One region of the Duganella sp. CY15W genome, then DNA from elsewhere that is predicted to be linked to it. Evidence: predicted binding sites of a transcription regulator. Region 1 holds the regulator's gene; the other holds the start of a gene.
The links. The regulator LexA, encoded in region 1, represses DNA repair genes until DNA is damaged. The targets are predictions, from matches to a motif close to ACTGTATNNNNATACAGT.
Positions count from the first base shown of each region.

Region 2: the regulator LexA is predicted to act here: its motif matches at 5,726-5,743, upstream of recA (recombinase RecA).

Region 1 is NZ_WWCQ01000001.1:226,164-234,928, reverse strand. It holds gene GTP58_RS01160 (DUF47 domain-containing protein) at 1-120, opposite strand, end outside; gene GTP58_RS01155 (replicative DNA helicase) at 183-1,568, opposite strand; gene rplI (50S ribosomal protein L9) at 1,691-2,143, opposite strand; gene rpsR (30S ribosomal protein S18) at 2,171-2,461, opposite strand; gene priB (primosomal replication protein N) at 2,477-2,782, opposite strand; gene rpsF (30S ribosomal protein S6) at 2,804-3,184, opposite strand; gene GTP58_RS01130 (DUF5695 domain-containing protein) at 3,342-4,061, shown strand; gene lexA (transcriptional repressor LexA) at 4,164-4,802, shown strand; gene GTP58_RS01120 (hypothetical protein) at 4,729-5,178, opposite strand; gene GTP58_RS01115 (cystathionine gamma-synthase family protein) at 5,181-6,425, opposite strand; gene purF (amidophosphoribosyltransferase) at 6,428-7,954, opposite strand; gene GTP58_RS01105 (CvpA family protein) at 7,995-8,483, opposite strand; gene GTP58_RS01100 (SPOR domain-containing protein) at 8,498-8,765, opposite strand, start outside.
Region 2 is NZ_WWCQ01000003.1:266,841-275,605, forward strand. It holds gene GTP58_RS16175 (S9 family peptidase) at 1-1,013, opposite strand, end outside; gene GTP58_RS16180 (sodium:solute symporter family protein) at 1,088-3,142, opposite strand; gene GTP58_RS16185 (DUF4212 domain-containing protein) at 3,139-3,417, opposite strand; gene GTP58_RS16190 (sensor histidine kinase) at 3,410-4,930, opposite strand; gene GTP58_RS16195 (response regulator transcription factor) at 4,927-5,637, opposite strand; gene recA (recombinase RecA) at 5,784-6,872, shown strand; gene recX (recombination regulator RecX) at 6,882-7,334, shown strand; gene GTP58_RS16210 (hypothetical protein) at 7,489-7,698, shown strand; gene sucC (ADP-forming succinate--CoA ligase subunit beta) at 7,762-8,765, shown strand, end outside.

The DNA of each region.
Region 1 (8,765 bases):
CAGGTCATCGAAATTGGACATCAGGCCCACCATTTCTTTTGCGCCTTTGACACACAGCTCAGCGTGCTGATTGAACAGGTCAAAGAATTTGCCCTCGGTGGGCATCAAACGTCCAAACATATTTTTCTCCGTTTATTACTACTGCAGATCGCTAGCCAGCTGGTAGCCGGCCAGCGTTAGGATTAGTCGCCCTGGTAAACACCCAAACTACCAGAGTAATTGCCAAACTTGGTATAAGCGCCGATCCAGGTCAGACGCACTGCGCCGATTGGACCGTTACGCTGTTTACCGATAATGATTTCAGCGGTGCCCTTGTCCGGCGAGTCGGCGTTGTACACCTCGTCGCGGTACAGGAAGATGATGACGTCCGCATCCTGCTCGATAGCGCCGGATTCGCGCAAGTCGGACATGACGGGACGTTTATTGGGACGTTGTTCCAGCGAGCGGTTCAGCTGCGACAGCGCGATCACCGGGCAGCCCAGCTCTTTGGCCAGGCCTTTCAGCGAACGCGAGATCTCCGAGATCTCGGAGGCGCGGTTGTCACCGGCCTTGGAACCCTGCATCAGCTGCAGGTAGTCGACAATGATCAGGCCCAGCTTGCCGCATTGGCGGGCCAGGCGGCGCGCACGCGCGCGCATCTCGATCGGATTCAGTGCCGGGGTTTCATCGATGAAGACCTGGGCGTCGTTCATCTTCTGGATCGCGTGCGTCAGGCGCGGCCAGTCTTCGTCGTTGAGGCGGCCGGTCCGCAGGCGGTGCTGATCCAGCTGGCCAACCGAACCCAGCATACGCATCGCCAGCTGGGCGCCGCCCATCTCCATCGAGAAGATCGCCACCGGCAAACCGGCTTCAATCGCGACGTTTTCGCCGATGTTGACCGAGAATGCGGTTTTACCCATGGACGGACGGCCGGCCACAATCACCAGGTCGCCGCCCTGCAAGCCCGAGGTCATGCGGTCGAGGTCGATAAAGCCGGTTGGTACACCGGTAATTTCAGACTGGTTGTCGCGCGAGTACAGTTCATCGATACGCTCGACCACCTGGGTCAGCAGCGGCTGCACCGCCAGCCAGCCAGCGGCGCCGCGCGAGCCCTGCTCGGCAATCGCAAAGATGCGCGATTCGGCTTCGTCGAGGATCTCTTTGGTTTCCTTGCCTTGCGGGCTGAAGGCCTGGCCGGAAATGTCGTCGGCCACGGTAATCAACTGGCGTAAGACCGAGCGGTCGCGCACGATCTCGGCATAGCGGCGGATGTTGGCGGCAGATGGCGTGTTTTGCGCCATGGCGTTCAGGTAGGTCAGGCCACCAACGTCTTCAGCCTTGCCCAGCTGGGTCAGGTTCTCGTAGACGGTGATGACGTCGGCCGGCCTGGACGCGTTAATCATCCGCACAATCTGTTCAAAGATAATGCGGTGATCGTAGCGGTAAAAGTCTTCCGGCTGCATCATGTCGGCAATGCGGTCGAACGCGGCGTTATCGCGCAGCAGGCCGCCGATGACGGACTGTTCTGCCTCAATAGAGTGCGGCGGGACGCGAAGCGAATCGACTTGCGGATCGGAGGGGGCGTTCATGGCGCGAATTATACCTGCTTGCTTGTGCCAGATTACATATTTATGACGAGAAAAAAGCCGGGGCAAAGCCCGGCTTTTTCATGGTATTGCATATTCGACAGGCGTTGCCGCCCGGTCGAATCTTAGGCAGCTTCGCCCACAACAGCAACGGTCACTTCTACCACCACGTCGGTGTGCAGAGCAACGGCTACTGGGAACTCGCCAGTGGTCTTCAGCGGACCGGTTGGCAGACGAACAGCCGATTTTTCAACAGCGAAACCGACTTTCGACAGGGCTTCAGCGATGTCGAAGTTGGTTACCGAACCGAACAGACGGCCATCAACGCCGGCTTTTTGCGAAACGGTCACGGTCATGCCGTTCAGTTTCTCGCCTTGGCCTTGAGCCACAGCCAGCTTGGCAGCAGCAGCTTTTTCCAGTTCAGCGCGTTTGGCTTCGAATTCCGCGATGGCCGATGCGGTAGCGCGGCGAGCCATTTTTTGCGGGATCAGGAAGTTACGTGCGTAGCCGTCTTTAACTTTAACGACTTCACCCAGGTTGCCCAGGTTGACAACTTTTTCCAACAGAATGATTTGCATAGTTCTTCTCCAGTTACTCTGCCGCGATTAAGCGTTGTGCAGATCGGTGTACGGCAGCAGGGCCAGGTAACGTGCGCGTTTGATCGCGGTGTCAACTTGACGCTGGTAGTGAGCTTTGGTGCCGGTCAGACGTGCTGGCATGATTTTGCCGTTTTCCTGGATGAAGTCTTTCAGGGTGTCTACGTCTTTGTAGTCCACTTGTTCTACGCCAGCGGCGGTGAAGCGGCAGAACTTCTTACGCTTGAACAGTGGGTTTTGTTGCTTACGCTTTTCTTTCAGCTTGAGCTTGTTTTTGTCGAACTTTTTACCGAATGCCATTTTAGGCTCCTGTATTTAAATTGAGCTGTCAGGGACAGCACTAAAATCAATGATGTGAAACACCAGGCTTTTGCTATTGCGGCTTTTCTTGTTGAGGAAACCGGAGAACTGGTACAAGCCTCCCAGCGGCGTCTGACTGAAACGGCCTGAAATCTCGCCCGCAGCAACTGCGGACACTTCAAACTCGGACAATCGGGCGATGCCCGCCTCCATCTGCTGCGACCGGTGCTGGAGTACAGCATTCACGATCGGCATGCCTGCCGGGGTGTAACGGATTGCATCCCGTTCGGCGATGAGGGCGATGAACTGGAGCTGGTTCAGCGCGGTTCCTTCTCAGAACAATTAAGCAGCTGGAGCAGCAGCGGCAGCTTCTGCGCGATGCGATTTCGCTGCATCTTCGCGTTGTACCGACTTCATCATCGGCGAAGGAGCGGTTTCCGCTTTCTTCATCTTGACGGTCAGGTGACGCAGAACGGCATCATTGAATTTGAATGCGGTTTCCAGCTCAACCAGGGTCTCGTTGTCTGCTTCGATGTTCAGGCAGATGTAGTGAGCTTTAGCCAGTTTCTGGATCGAGTAAGCCATTTGACGGCGGCCCCAATCTTCAACACGGTGAACGTTGCCGCCGCGGGTCGTTACGGTGGTTTTGTAACGCTCGATCATGGCGGGCACTTGCTCGCTCTGGTCCGGGTGGACGATAAATACGATTTCGTAGTGACGCATGTATAACTCCCTTAAGGACTTGATGATATAGCCCACCCTGGCGTCAAGACAGGTGTGGGAAGAGGTAAGCCCGCGACTATATCAGCTTTTCCAGCGGAACGCCAGCATGGCGTGGCAGCTGCTACAGTGGCGCAATTGCCTTTACAACAGGATTGCCATGAAATTACTGCTTGCCCTGCCCCTGCTGGCCGCCCTCGCCTTGCCGGCCGGCGCAGCGCCGATCAGGACCAAGGCTTACAGCACGCCCCAGTTGCTGTTCGCGCTGCGCACCGACACGCAAACGCTGGCGCGCATGGTGCCGGTGCTCGACCCCAGCTTCGATTTTACGCCCGGTCCGCGCGAGGAGGAACGGCAAGCCGACGGCTACAGCCACCTGGGCGACCTGTCGCTGAAAACCCGCGTGGCCGGCGGCGACTGGCAAAGCTGGTCGTCCTACGCCGCCCGCAAACCGGTCAAGCCGGCACTCATCACGCGCACCCTGGCCGCGGCCGACATCACACCCACCATGGGCGCCGGGTTGCCGTTGAAGATCGAACGCCGCTGGCTGTACGAGCGCGGCGCGCTGGTGCTGCGTTTCACGCTGACCAACCGCGGCAAGCAGCCGGTCGAGGTGGCCGAACCGGGCATGCCCATGGTGTTTGACGGCAGCGTGGTGGCCGTGCGCCCGCGCGTCGGCGATAACAGCTCGGTGCTGGTCACGCGCCAGGACCAGCAGCCGCCCGCGCTGCGCCTGGAGCCGGACGCCAAGACGCCGCTGACCCACTGGGCACCGCTGACCGCAAGCGACCGGGAGTTTTCCGCCTGGGTCACGGACGGCTTCACACTGGCGCCCGGCGCCCAACGCTCCATCGGGGTCCGCTTCCTCGTACAGAAGTGAAGTTTTTTCACTTTATTTCGCTGAAAGCAAGAATTTCCCTTGCATTAGCAGCCATACTGTACAAAAATACAGACTGTCTATATAAACAGGCTACCGTACTCCATGCTTAAGCTCACCGCACGCCAGGAACAAATCCTGAATCTGATCAAGGACGCGATTGAAAACACCGGCTTCCCGCCGACCCGCGCCGAAATCGCCAACGAACTGGGCTTTAAATCCGCCAACGCCGCCGAGGAACATCTGCAGGCGCTGGCCCGCAAGGGCGCCATCGAAATCGCCGCCGGTACATCGCGCGGCATCCGCCTGCTGGGTGTACACGCTGAAACGCCATCCTCAAAAGTGCCTGCTGCGCTCATGATGTCGCTGCCGCTGATCGGCCGCGTGGCCGCCGGCTCGCCTATCCTGGCGCAGGAAAACCTGGAAACCAGCTACAGCGTCGATCCCGCCATGTTTGCGGCGCGCCCGGACTACCTGCTGAAAGTGCGCGGCGAGTCGATGCGCGACGCCGGCATCATGGACGGCGATCTGCTGGCCGTGAAAAAAGTGGATAGCGCCAAGAATGGCCAGATCGTCGTGGCCCGCATTGGCAGCGAAGTGACCGTCAAGCGTTACCGCAAGACCGGTTCGACCATCGAACTGCTGCCGGAAAACCCGGACTTCAACGTGATTACGGTCGATCCGGAAGCCGATGAGTTTGCACTGGAAGGTCTGGCAGTAGGCCTGATGCGGACCTGGCACTAAGCCACTCCCCCTGCGCCAGCAAGACCAGATCGGCTTGCTGGCGTGCCTCTTGTGCGATCTGCACAAATACCTGGTTCATCAATTGCTGCGCAGCCGCCAATTCGGCTTCGTTCATGGCGTCGGCCACCTCGGCGGGAATGTTGCGTCCTACCGGCAGCGCGGCCTGGTAGTTGGCGGCAAAGCGGCCATAGCAGATTAGCCAGGCGCTGCGGTCGGCGCGCGTGAGCATGGCGCCCGGCTCGCCGCACTGAAAGCGCGACAGCGCGATGTCGGCGCCGTCGTAGTGATGCATGTAGTAGTCAATGTCAGCGCGGTGATCGCCCGCCCGGGCCGTGGCAGCTGCCACGATCAGGCCGGTTGCGATCAGCGCCCTCATCGTCAGCAGCCTTCCAGTGCCGTGCAGAAGTCGTCCAGCAGATCGTCGGTATCCTCGATGCCGACCGAGACGCGGATCAGCGATTCCGCAATCCCCATCGAGGCGCGGCGCTCGGCGCCCATCTCGTAGAAGATGGTGTGCGCCACCGGGATAATCAGCGTGCGGTTGTCGCCCAGGTTCGATGCCGGAATCGCCAGCTTCAGGCGGTTCAGGAAGTCGAAGCAGTCCAGGCCATCCTTGAGCTCAAAGCTCAGCAGCGAACCGTGCGCGCGGAACAGCTCGGCACTGATGCCGTGCTGCGGGTGCGACTTCAGGCCCGGATAGTAGACTGCGGCGACGCGCTCATCCTTTTCCAGCATTTCCGCCAGCGCCAGCGCGTTGGTGGTGGTGCGCTGCATGCGCAAGGCCAGCGTTTCGGCGCCGACTGCGATATGGTGCGCGGCGTCCGGCGCCAGCGAGGAACCGAAGTCACGCAGTGCCTTGGCGCGGATCTGCGCCAGGCCCCACTGCAGCGGTGCGGCTTTCTTGTAGTTCTCGTAGATGTTCGGGAAGCGGGTCCAGTCGTAGGCGCCGGTATCGGTCAGGCTGCCGCCCAGCGCATTGCCGTGGCCGCCGATCGATTTGGTCAGCGCGTTGACCACCAGGCCCGCATGCACCGACTTCGGCTGGAACAGGTAAGGCGTGGTCATGGTGTTGTCCACCACGTACAGAATCCCGCGCGCCTTGCACAGTTCGCCGATGCGCTTGAGGTCCGCCACTTGCGTGCGCGGGTTGGCGATGGTTTCCACGAACACCACGCGGGTGTTCTCGGTGATGGCCGCTTCCACATTGGCCATCTCGGTCGCGTCTACGAAGGACACGCTGATGCCCTGGCTCATGGCGGTCTGCCACAGGCTGTTGGTGTTACCGAACAAGAAGGACGACGACACCACGTGATCGCCCGTGCGCAGCAGCGCCTGCACCACGGCGCCGATCGCGCCCATGCCAGTGGCGAAACAGATCGTACCGACGCCCTGCTCCATCTTGTTGACCTTCTCTTCCAGCGCCGAGATGGTCGGGTTGCCTTGGCGGCCATAACGGAAGCCCGGCTCTTTGCCCTGGAACACCGACGCCAGCTGGCGCGCATCGGCGTAGCCAAAGGCCACCGAGGTGTGGATAGGCTTGTGCAGCGAACCGTGCTCGATGCCCTTCTGACGGTCGCCGTGCAGAATGGTGGTGGTGAAACCGTAGTTCTTCTTGTCGCCCATGGTTACGCTTCGGTCGCCGCCAGGTTCAGGTTCAGCTGCGAACGGCCAGCATCTTCCGGTGCGGCGGCCTTGCTCGGATGGTGGCGTTCGTATTCCAGTTTATCCAGATACTCGCGCGTCACGTCGCCGGTCACGTACACACCGTCAAAGCACGAGGCCTCGAAATTGGTCAGCGCCGGATTAACGTCCGAGATGGCGCGCTTGAGTGCGTCAAGATCCTGGTACACCAGTGCGTCCGCAGTGATCTCGCGGCAGACTTCTTCCACGGTGCGGCCATGGGCGATCAGTTCGTCGCGGGTTGGCATATCGATGCCGTACACGTTCGGGTAGATCACCGGTGGCGCCGCCGAAGCGAAGATCACTTTCTTGGCGCCGGAGTCGCGCGCCATCTGCACGATCTCGCGGCTGGTGGTGCCGCGCACGATGGAGTCATCCACCAGCAGCACGACCTTGTCCTTGAACTCGTCCGGAATCGCGTTCAGCTTCTGGCGCACGGATTTCTTACGCGCAGCCTGGCCCGGCATGATGAAGGTACGGCCGATGTAGCGGTTCTTGATGAAGCCTTCGCGGTATTCCTTCTTCAGCGCCAGCGCCAGCTGGATCGCGGCAGGACGCGAGGAATCCGGAATCGGCATCACCACATCGATATCCTCGGCCAGACCTTCGCGCTTGATTTTCTCGGCCAGGTATTCGCCCATTTTCAGGCGGGTGTTATAGACCGAAGCGCCGTCGATGACCGAGTCAGGACGGGCCAGGTATACATACTCGAACACGCACGGGTTCAGCGATGGATTGTCGGCGCACTGGCGCGAATGCAGCTGCTTGTCGTTGTCGATGAAGATGGCTTCGCCCGGCGCGATGTCGCGCACGAAACGGAAGCCCATGCCTTCCAGCGCCACCGACTCGGAAGCGATCAGGTATTCCACGCCGTCCGGGCTTTCATTGATGCCCAGGCACAGCGGACGGATACCGAACGGATCGCGGAACGCCAGCAGGCCGACGCCAGCGATCTGCGCCACAGCAGCGTAGCCGCCGCGCACACGGCGGTGCAGCACGGCCACAGCCTTGAAGATGGTGTCGGCATCAATCGAGATGCCAACCGTGGCTTTCTCGATTTCGTGCGCCAGCACGTTCAGCAGCACTTCCGAATCGGAATCGGTGTTGATGTGGCGGCGGTCGTTCTTGAACATCTCGAGCTTGAGCTGTTCCCAGTTGGTCAGGTTGCCGTTGTGGGCCAGCGTGATGCCGAACGGTGCGTTGACGTAGAACGGCTGCGCCTCTTCCTCGCTCGACGAGCCGGCAGTTGGGTAGCGGCAGTGGCCGATACCGGAGTTGCCTTGCAGCGTACGCATATTACGGGTACGGAAAACGTCGCGCACCAGGCCGTTGGCCTTGTGCATGGCGAACATGCTGCTGTGATTGGTCGCGATACCTGCCGCATCCTGGCCGCGGTGCTGCAACAGCAGCAAGGCGTCATACAGCATTTGGTTGACAGGTTGATGGGAAACGACGCCGACAATGCCACACATGATGGTGCTCCTGGACTGGTACTACAGATTTAAAGAATTTTCAAAAATTCATATGCTGCGTCATCGCAGCGGGAAGATACGGCAGGACCATGCGCGCGCCGGTTTCGGCGTATGGACTCAAGACTGCATGCTTCCAAAAATCCTGCTTGGGCAATGAGGTCATCTCACACAAGATGACGGCTGCCAACACAATTACAAGCCCGCGCGCCGCACCGAACACCATACCCAGCGTACGGTCGATCAGGCTCAGGCCGCCTGCGTCGATCAAGGCGTCCAGCGCCAGCGACAACAGGCCCATTAAAATCCGGGCACCGATAAACAGTGCGAGAAAGGCAATGATGAGCCGCAACACATCACCCGGCACCGCCGGTGGCAGCATCTGCGCCAGCGGTGCCGCATAGGCGTTGGCGGCAACAAACGCAATCACCCAGCTCAGCAGCGACAGCACTTCCTTCACCAGGCCGCGCACCACGCCAATGATGACCGACGCCGCCAGCACGAAGATCACCAGGTAATCAAAAATCGTCACGGCGCGGCGCTAGCTCAGACGGTTTCCAGGCGGCCGTTCAGGCCCATGCTGCTCAGCTTGGCTTTCACCTTTTCTGCTTCTTCCTTGCTGCTAAACGGCCCCACGCGCACGCGGGTGATGTCGCCCGACGGCGTTTTTTGCGTGAAGGAGCTGATGCCGGCGCTTTTCAGTTTGGCGCGCAGTTCATCAACCTTGGCCTGGTCGCTCAGTGCAGCAACTTGCAGTACGAATTTTTCAGACGACGGTGCAGCGGCTGGCTTGCCTTCCAGGATGGCCAGTGCG
Region 2 (8,765 bases), on a different contig from region 1:
TTCATGTCCGGGTCCAGCCAGGTGGTGCCCATGGCGTCGGTCAGGTGCTGCACGCCCAGCAGCTTGTCCTTGCCCATGATGAGCTGGCCATGGAAGTCGTAGCCGTCCAGCTTGACCAGCGGCTTGCTCGACAGCTTGGCGGTATTGAGGTCATAGGTGAACACGGCTGTCGTATCGCCCTTGGGTTCGCGGCTGAGTACGTACAACGTGCCGTCCGGGCCGAACGCCAGGGGACGGAAGGTGCCGCCGCTGCCGGTAAAGCGGTCGAAGTCGGTCAGCTTGCGCCATTCATTGGTGGCGGGATCGCGGTAGTAGACGCTGCTGCTGCCTTTGTCTGCTGTGATGGTCAGGCGTGGCTCGCCTTTGTGGTCGAGCAGCCAGTAGTGGCTGGCGCCGGGGCGTTTGACCGAGACCGAGGTACGCCCCGTCACGGTATTCAGGCGCAGCAGGTCAACGTGGTTCAGCTCGCCGGGACCGCTGATGTCGCGGTCCTGCACATAAATGAAATCCGAATCCTGGGCGCCATCCTGGCCCAGCAGATAGGTGTGCCACGGCAGCAGCTCGCGCGAGCCCAGCGTTGAGCCGCTGGTGACGAAGGCTTTGCCATTGCGCATGGCCAGCTGGCGGAAACCGGTGCCGTCGCGGTTGATCGCGTACAGGCCGGGCGCGTAACGCATATCGCCTGGCGCCAGGTCCTTGTCGGTGGCGGTGAACACCAGGCGCTGGTCGTTGACCCAGGCATAGCGGCCGATATCGGCATCGGAGAAGTTGCCGACCACCTTGACGGCGTTGGTGCCCAGCTCCACCACGCCCAGCATGTCGCGCTTGCTCTTGTTGCCCAACCGCACAGCCAGGTATTTGCCGCTGGGGGACAGCACGGCGTCGCTGAACTCAGGATTGTTGAAGAAGTCGCCGATGGCTGGCAGCGGTTTGCTGCTGTCTGCGGCCAGCACCGGGGCGCCAATGAAGGCGCCGGCCAATGCCATGGCGCGCAGGAGGGAAGAGAAGCGCATATGCCTGGTTGCGAAATTGGTAATTAGTGCACAATAGCATCAAGTTATCAAATCCGCCACAGCGTAAATGTATATTATTGTTCCGGTGCGCGGATGTAGTCGACCAGCGCGGCGCTCTGCCGCCCCGGCGCCGGCGTCAGCAGACTGACCGCCACGATGGTCAGCAAGCCCGCCGGTACGCCAAAAATGCCGGCCGAGATAGGGGCGATGTGGAACCACAGGCTGGCCATGCTGCCGCCCAGGATCGGATTGGTATGCAGCATGTAGTAGATACATACTAAAAAACCCACGGTCATGCCGGCGATCGCGCCCTGGTGGTTGGCGCGCTTCCAGAACACGCCCAGCACCAGCGCCGGGAACAGCGTCGAGCCGGCCAGCGAGAACGCGGCGCCCACCAGCGACAGGATGTCGCCTGGCTTGGTCGAGGCGGCATAGGCGGCAATGAAGGCCACGGCCAGCAACAGCAGCTTGGAGATGGTCACGCGTTTCTGGGTCGAGGCGCTGCGGTCCACCAGCTTGTAGTAGACGTCGTGCGACAGCGCGTTGGAGATCGCCAGCAGCAGGCCGTCCGCCGTTGACAGCGCCGCCGCCAGGCCGCCAGCGGCCACCAGCCCGGAAATCACATACGGCAGGCCGGCGATTTCCGGCGTGGCCAGCACCAGCACGTCGGCATCGATGGTGATTTCCGCCAGTTGCACCACGCCGTCGTGGTTGACGTCGCTGATGCTGAACAGCGGATTGAGCTTGTCGACGTTGGCCCAGTACGACACCCAGTTGGGCAGGTGGGCGTAGTCGGTGCCCACCAGCGAGCTGTAGATATCGTATTTGACCAGCACTGCCAGCGCCGGAATGGTCAGGTAAATCAGCAGGATGAAGAACAGCGTCCAGAATACCGATACGCGCGTTTCGTGCACGGACGGCGTGGTGTAGGAGCGCATCAGGATGTGCGGCAGCGCGGCCGTGCCCAGCATCAGGCAAAACACCAGCGCCAGGAAGTTGTTGCGCTTGATGTCCGAGGTTTCCTTGTCACCCGGGTAGGGCGTGGCGTGCGGCGTGATCGGTTCGGCGTGCTGCAGATTCTGTTCGCGCGCTTCGGTCCACAGGCGTTCCGCCTCATCGGCGTTTTTGGGATAGGCCACCAGCTCGCGCTCGGCATTGCGGATCTCCAGCAGCGAGGCATTGCGGGCCTTGATCTGGTCGAGCTTGCGCTGCGCCTCGATGCGGCCGGTCTCCCATGACGTCGGCAAGCTGCGCAGCCGCGCATCGTAATCCGCCGCGCGCTGGCGGTAGATGGCGCGCACTTCGGCTTCCTTGGGGTCTTGCTGCAGCACGTGCTCGCGCGCGCTGAGCTTGGGCAGCAGCTTGCCATAGGCGACCTGCGGAATCGGATTGTCGCTGTGCTTGGCCGACAGCCAGATGGCGGGTATCAGGAAGGCCACCAGGATGATGATGTACTGCGCCACCTGGGTCCAGGTGATGGCGCGCATGCCGCCCAGGAAGGAACACACGAGAATACTGGCCAGGCCGAGGAAGATGCCGACCGAGAAATCGACGCCGGTGAAGCGCGAGGCGATCAGGCCCACCGCATAAATCTGCGCCACCACATAGGTAAAGGAGACGATGATGGTGGCGATGACGGCAAGGATACGCACGCCGCGGCCGCCATGCTCGGCCTGGTCGGCGCCGCCGTAGCGTTCGGCCAGGAAGTCGGGAATCGTGTACTGGGCGAACTTGCGCAGGTAGGGCGCGATGAGCAGCTGCACCAGACAGTAGCCGCCGGTCCAGCCCATGACATAGGCCAGGCCGTCGAAGCCGTGCAGGTACAGGCCGCCGGCCAGGCTGATGAAGCTGGCGGCCGAGATCCAGTCGGCCGCCGTGGCCATGCCGTTGAACATGGCCGGCACGCGCCGTCCCGCCACGTAGTATTCCAGCACATTCGAGGTGCGGCTGATGACGCCGATCAGCGCATACAGCACGATGGTGGCAAACATGAACAGATAGCCGATCCACACGCGCGGCATGCCTTCCTGCTCCAGCGCCGCCAGCGCGATCAGGAAGCAGCCAAAGCCGGCGGCAAACAGGCTGTAGTAGTAGCGCAGGCGCTGGAAGAAAGTGCGTTGCTGCTTCAAGCGCGCGTCTCCTGTGCACGGGCGGCCTGGTCCAGCTTGCGCATGCGCCAGGCGTAGAAACCCAGGATGCCGAGATACACCAGTGAAGCGCCTTGCGCCGCCAGGTAGAACGACAACGGCCAGCCGAACACGCTGAGCCCGGCCAGTTCGCGCGCGAAGAACGCGGCGCAAAAGCCGGTGAGCATCCACAGCAGGAGCAGCAGGCCGGTCAGGCGGCGGGTGCGTTGCCAGTGTTGTGCGCGTGTCAGCCGCGCGGGCGGGGTGGGTTTATCCATAGTACGGCGATTCTTCGTCTTCTTGCGTGGCGGCTGGCGGCAACGGGAATGTCAAACGGAACAGGGCGCCCGGCAGCCGGGGCTGGGTGGCGCGCGGATTGCTGAAAATATCGACTTCGGCGCCGTGCTGCTGGGCGATCTCGCGCACGATGGCAAGGCCCAGGCCGCTGCCTTCCGCAGTATTGCCGAGGATGCGGTAGAAACGTTCGAACACGCGCCCGCGCTCGGCCGGCGCGATGCCGGGGCCGGTATCCTCGACCTCCAGGTAGCCGTGTTCCCGTTCGTCGCTGCGCACGCGCACGGTAACGCTGCCGCCGGACGGCGTGTAGCGCAGCGCATTGTCGATGAGATTGGACAGCAGCTCGCGCAGCATGGTCGGGTTGCCGGTGATGGTCAGCGGCTGCGGCGGCGCCTCAAAGCCCAGGTCGATCTGGTGCGCGAACGAGGCCTGCACCCAGTCCTGCACCACGGTGCGCGCCAGATCGCCCAGGTCCAGCGCCACCATGGCGCTGCCGGCCGGCTGCTGGTTTTCTGCGCGCGCCAGGGCCAGCAGCTGGTTGACCAGGCGCGTGGCCGCTTCCGAACTCTTGGCCAGCTGTTCCAGCGAGCGGTGGATTTCCTGCTTGTCGGTCTGGCGCAGCGCCAGCTCGGACTGCATCCGCATGCCGGCCAGCGGCGTACGCATCTGGTGGGCGGCGTCGGCAATGAAGCGTTTCTGCATGTCGATGGTCAGCGACAGCCGCGACAGCATCTCGTTGAGCGAGCGCACCAGCGGCGTGATTTCCTCCGGCACCTGGCGCGGCGCGATGGGACTCAGGTCTTCCGGACTGCGCGCGCGGATGCGCTCCTGCAGCTGGGCCAGCGGCGACAGGCCGCGCGCCAGCGCAAACCACACCAGTGCCAGCACCACCGGCAACACGATGAACTGCGGCAGGATCACGCCCTTGATGATGGCGTTGGCCAGTTGCGCGCGCTTCTCCAGCGTTTCCGCCACCTGCACCAGCGCCAGCGGTGGTGTGCCGCCATCGCTGCGTTCCAGCTGGACGTAGGCAAACGCGATGCGGACCGGCGTGCCGTGCATGCTGTCGTTGCGGAAGCGCACGCCGCCGGAGCTGGTCTTGTCTTCGTCATCCAGCACCGGTTGCGGCAGGTCGCGGTCGCCGTCGATATGGTCGCCGCGCGGCCCCTGGATCTGGAAGTAGACGTTGTCGATGTCGTCGGCGCGCAGGATGTCGCGCGCGGAACCGGACAGGCTCTTGATGACCTTGCCGTCCACCGAACGCACCTGCTGCGTCAGCACGGTGACGCTGTCTTCCAGCGCATGGTCGAACGGCTGGTTGGCGATAGACTTGGCCACCAGGTAGGTGATGGCGATACTCATGGGCCACAGCAGCAGCAGCGGCGCCAGCATCCAGTCGAGGATTTCGCCGAACAGGGAGTGTTGTATGTCTTCGTCCGCCTCAGGGGGCGGCGGCTGGTACTCCGGTTCGGCGGCTTCCTGCGACGGGTTCACTTGTGGCTGTCCCCGGCTTCCGCGCTGGCGCGCGCGGCTTCGTTGAATTTCTCCAGGCAGTAGCCGAGGCCGCGCACGGTGGCGATGCGGATGCCGCCCACTTCGATCTTCTTGCGCAGGCGGTGCACATACACTTCGATGGCGTTGTTGCTGACTTCCTCGCCCCATTCGCACAGGTGGTCGACCAGCTGTTCCTTCGACACCAGGCGGCCGGTGCGCGCCAGCAGGATTTCCAGCAGGCCCAGTTCGCGCGCCGACAGGTCCAGCATCTGCTCGTTGATGTAGGCGCTGCGGCCGACCTGGTCATAATTCAGCGGGCCATGCTTGATGACGGTGGCGCCGCCGCCGGCGCCGCGGCGGGTCAGCGCGCGCACGCGTGCCTCCAGTTCCGACAGCGCAAACGGTTTGGCCATATAATCATCGGCGCCGAGGTCGAGGCCGTTGACGCGCTGTTCGATGGAATCGGCGGCGGTCAGAATCAGCACTGGCAATAGCGAGCCGCGCGAGCGCAGGCGGCGCAGCACTTCCAGGCCGGACAGCTTGGGCAGGCCCAGGTCCAGGATCAGCAAATCGAATTCCTGGGTCGACAGCGCGGTGTCGGCCTCCTGGCCGTTTCTGACGCAGTCGATGGCGTAACCGGACTGGCGCAGGGATCTGGTCAGCCCGTCGGCCAGCACACTATCGTCTTCGGCAAGTAAAATACGCATTGAAAAACACTCCAGCTGCACAAGACCCTATTTTGGCGAGTTTTTGTGCAATCTCAAAGAAATACCAAAAATCCCGCTTGCATTAAGCACTGTTTTTTTATACAGTGCTACCTGTATTGAACAACCCCACTGGCTGAAAGCACATTATGGACGAGAAAAAAGGCGTAGTACCTGCATCTGAAAAAGCCAAGGCGCTGGCAGCGGCGCTGGCCCAGATCGAGAAGCAGTTCGGCAAAGGCTCCGTCATGCGTATGGATGCCAGTGCTCCTATCGAAGAAGTGCAAGTGGTCTCGACCGGCTCGCTGGGCCTGGACGTGGCGCTGGGCGTCGGCGGCCTGCCGCGCGGCCGTGTGGTGGAAATCTACGGCCCGGAATCGTCGGGTAAAACCACGCTGACCCTGCAAACCATCGCCGAGATGCAGAAACTGGGCGGCACCTGCGCCTTCATCGACGCTGAACACGCGCTGGACGTGGGCTATGCACAGAAGCTGGGCGTGAACCTGCACGAGCTGCTGATCTCGCAGCCGGACACGGGTGAACAGGCGCTGGAAATCTGCGATGCGCTGGTACGTTCGGGCTCGGTTGACCTGGTGGTGGTCGACTCGGTGGCGGCGCTGACCCCACGCGCCGAGATTGAAGGCGACATGGGCGATTCGCTGCCAGGCCTGCAAGCGCGTCTGATGTCGCAAGCGCTGCGCAAGCTGACCGGTTCGATCAACCGCACCAACACGCTGGTCATCTTCATCAACCAGATCCGTATGAAGATCGGTGTGATGTTCGGCTCGCCAGAAACCACCACCGGCGGTAACGCGCTGAAGTTCTACGCCTCCGTGCGTCTGGACATCCGCCGCACCGGCTCGATCAAATCGGGAGACGAGGTGATCGGTAACGAAACCAAGGTCAAGGTCGTCAAGAACAAGATTGCGCCACCGTTCAAGGAAGCGCACTTCGACATCCTGTACGGCGCCGGCACCTCGCGTGAAGGCGAAATCCTGGACCTGGGCGTGGAAGCCAAGATCGTTGAGAAGTCGGGCTCGTGGTACAGCTATAACGGCGAGCGCGTCGGCCAGGGCAAGGACAACGCCCGCGCCTTCCTGCAAGAGCGTCCGGAACTGGCATGGGAAATTGAAAACAAGGTGCGTGAGTCGCTGGGCGTACGCGCGCTGCCACCACTGGCCACCGACAACACCGTGGTCAAGCTGAAGCCGGCCAAGCCTGAAGCCGACGCTGCTTAATATCGCATCATGGCTGCGCCACAACTGAGCTTGAAAGCGCGTGCGCTGCGCTTTCTTTCCCTGCGTGAGCACAGCCGGCTGGAACTGGCCCGCAAGCTGGCCCGCCACGCCGAGGAGGGCGACGATGTCGAAGCCCTTCTCGATTTCTTGGAAAAGAATAACTGGCTGTCGCAGGAACGCTTTTCCGAATCGCTGATCCATCGCCGTGCTTCCCGCTACGGCAACAGCCGCATCGTCGCCGAGCTGCAGAGCCACGGCGTCAACGGTGAGGCCCTGCAAGAACTCAAATCCACTCTGGCTGACACCGAACTGGCACGCGCGCAGGAGATCTGGCAGCGCAAGTTTGGCGTGGTCGCCACCGATCCCCTGGTCCGCAATAAACACATCCGCTTCCTGCTGCAACGCGGCTTTTCGCAGCGTGTGGTGCAAAAGGTCATCAAAGGCGCTGACCTCGACGAGTAATTTCCCTTCGGTCCGGGGTGTGCTACACTTTGCGGGTTTTTGCAGCACCGCGGGTGCGGTGGTTGTCCGTAGAAGCTGCGGCAACGTGCGTTTTTAATAAGAGAAATGCGCCAGGCTGCTAACTAATTAATGCCGCGAGAGCGGTATCAATCTTATGTCCTTGTTAACTCCAATTACCCAACCTGCGCTGAGTACGCGCGCGCGTGCTTTCCTGAGCAAGGATGGCGTGCGGGATATTGGCGGCACCCCTCTGCAGCAAACACCGTTTCGCATCACCAGATCCCATGTCCTGCACCGCATTGCCGGCGCAGTGGCACTGTTTTACCCGCGCTGGGTGGACAAAGCAGCACCGGGTAGCGCGTAGCAAGCATCTGCTTAACAATCAATCAACCGATTTTTACACATCAGCATCAGAAGGGAAGCCAGCATGAAAATCCATGAGTATCAAGGCAAAGAAATCCTCCGAAAATACGGAGTGACGGTACCGCGCGGCATTCCGTGCCTGACCGTTGAAGAAGCAGTTAAAGCTGCTGAAACCTTGGGCGGCCCGGTCTGGGTTGTGAAAGCACAGATCCACGCCGGTGGCCGTGGTAAAGGCGGCGGCGTTAAAGTTGCCAAGTCGCTGGAACAAGTCAAAGAATACGCTGACCAAATCATGGGCATGCAGCTGATCACCCATCAGACTGGTCCTGAAGGTCAAAAAGTACGCCGCTTGCTGATCGAAGAAGGCGCGGACATCAAACAAGAACTGTACGTATCGCTGGTTACCGACCGCGTGACCCAGCGCGTTGTGCTGATGGCCTCGTCGGAAGGCGGCATGGACATCGAAGAAGTTGCTGAGTCCCACCCAGAAAAAATCCACTCGATCGCTATCGATCCGGCCGTTGGCCTGACCGACGCTGAAGCTGCTGGCATCGCTGCAAAAATCGGCGTACCAGAAGGTTCGATCGCTGATGCCGTGACCAACCTGCAAGGCCTGTACAAAGCCTACTGGGAAACCGATTCGTCGCTGGCCGAAATCAACCCACTGATCGTGACCGGTTCGGGCAAGATCATTGCACTGGACGCCAAGTTCAACTTCGACGCCAACGCACTGTTCCGTCAACCAGAAATCGTCGCTTACCGCGATCTGGACGAAGAAGATCCAGCTGAAGTAGAAGCCTCGAAATTCGACCTGGCCTACATCTCCCTGGACGGCAACATCGGCTGCCTGGTGAACGGCGCCGGTCTGGCCATGGCCACCATGGACACCATCAAACTGTTCGGCGGCGAGCCAGCCAACTTCCTGGACGTGGGCGGCGGCGCAACGGCTGAGAAAGTCACCGAAGCGTTCAAGATCATGTTGAAAAACCCAGGCCTGAAAGCCATCCTGGTCAACATCTTCGGCGGCATCATGCGCTGCGACGTGATCGCTGAAGGCGTGATCACCGC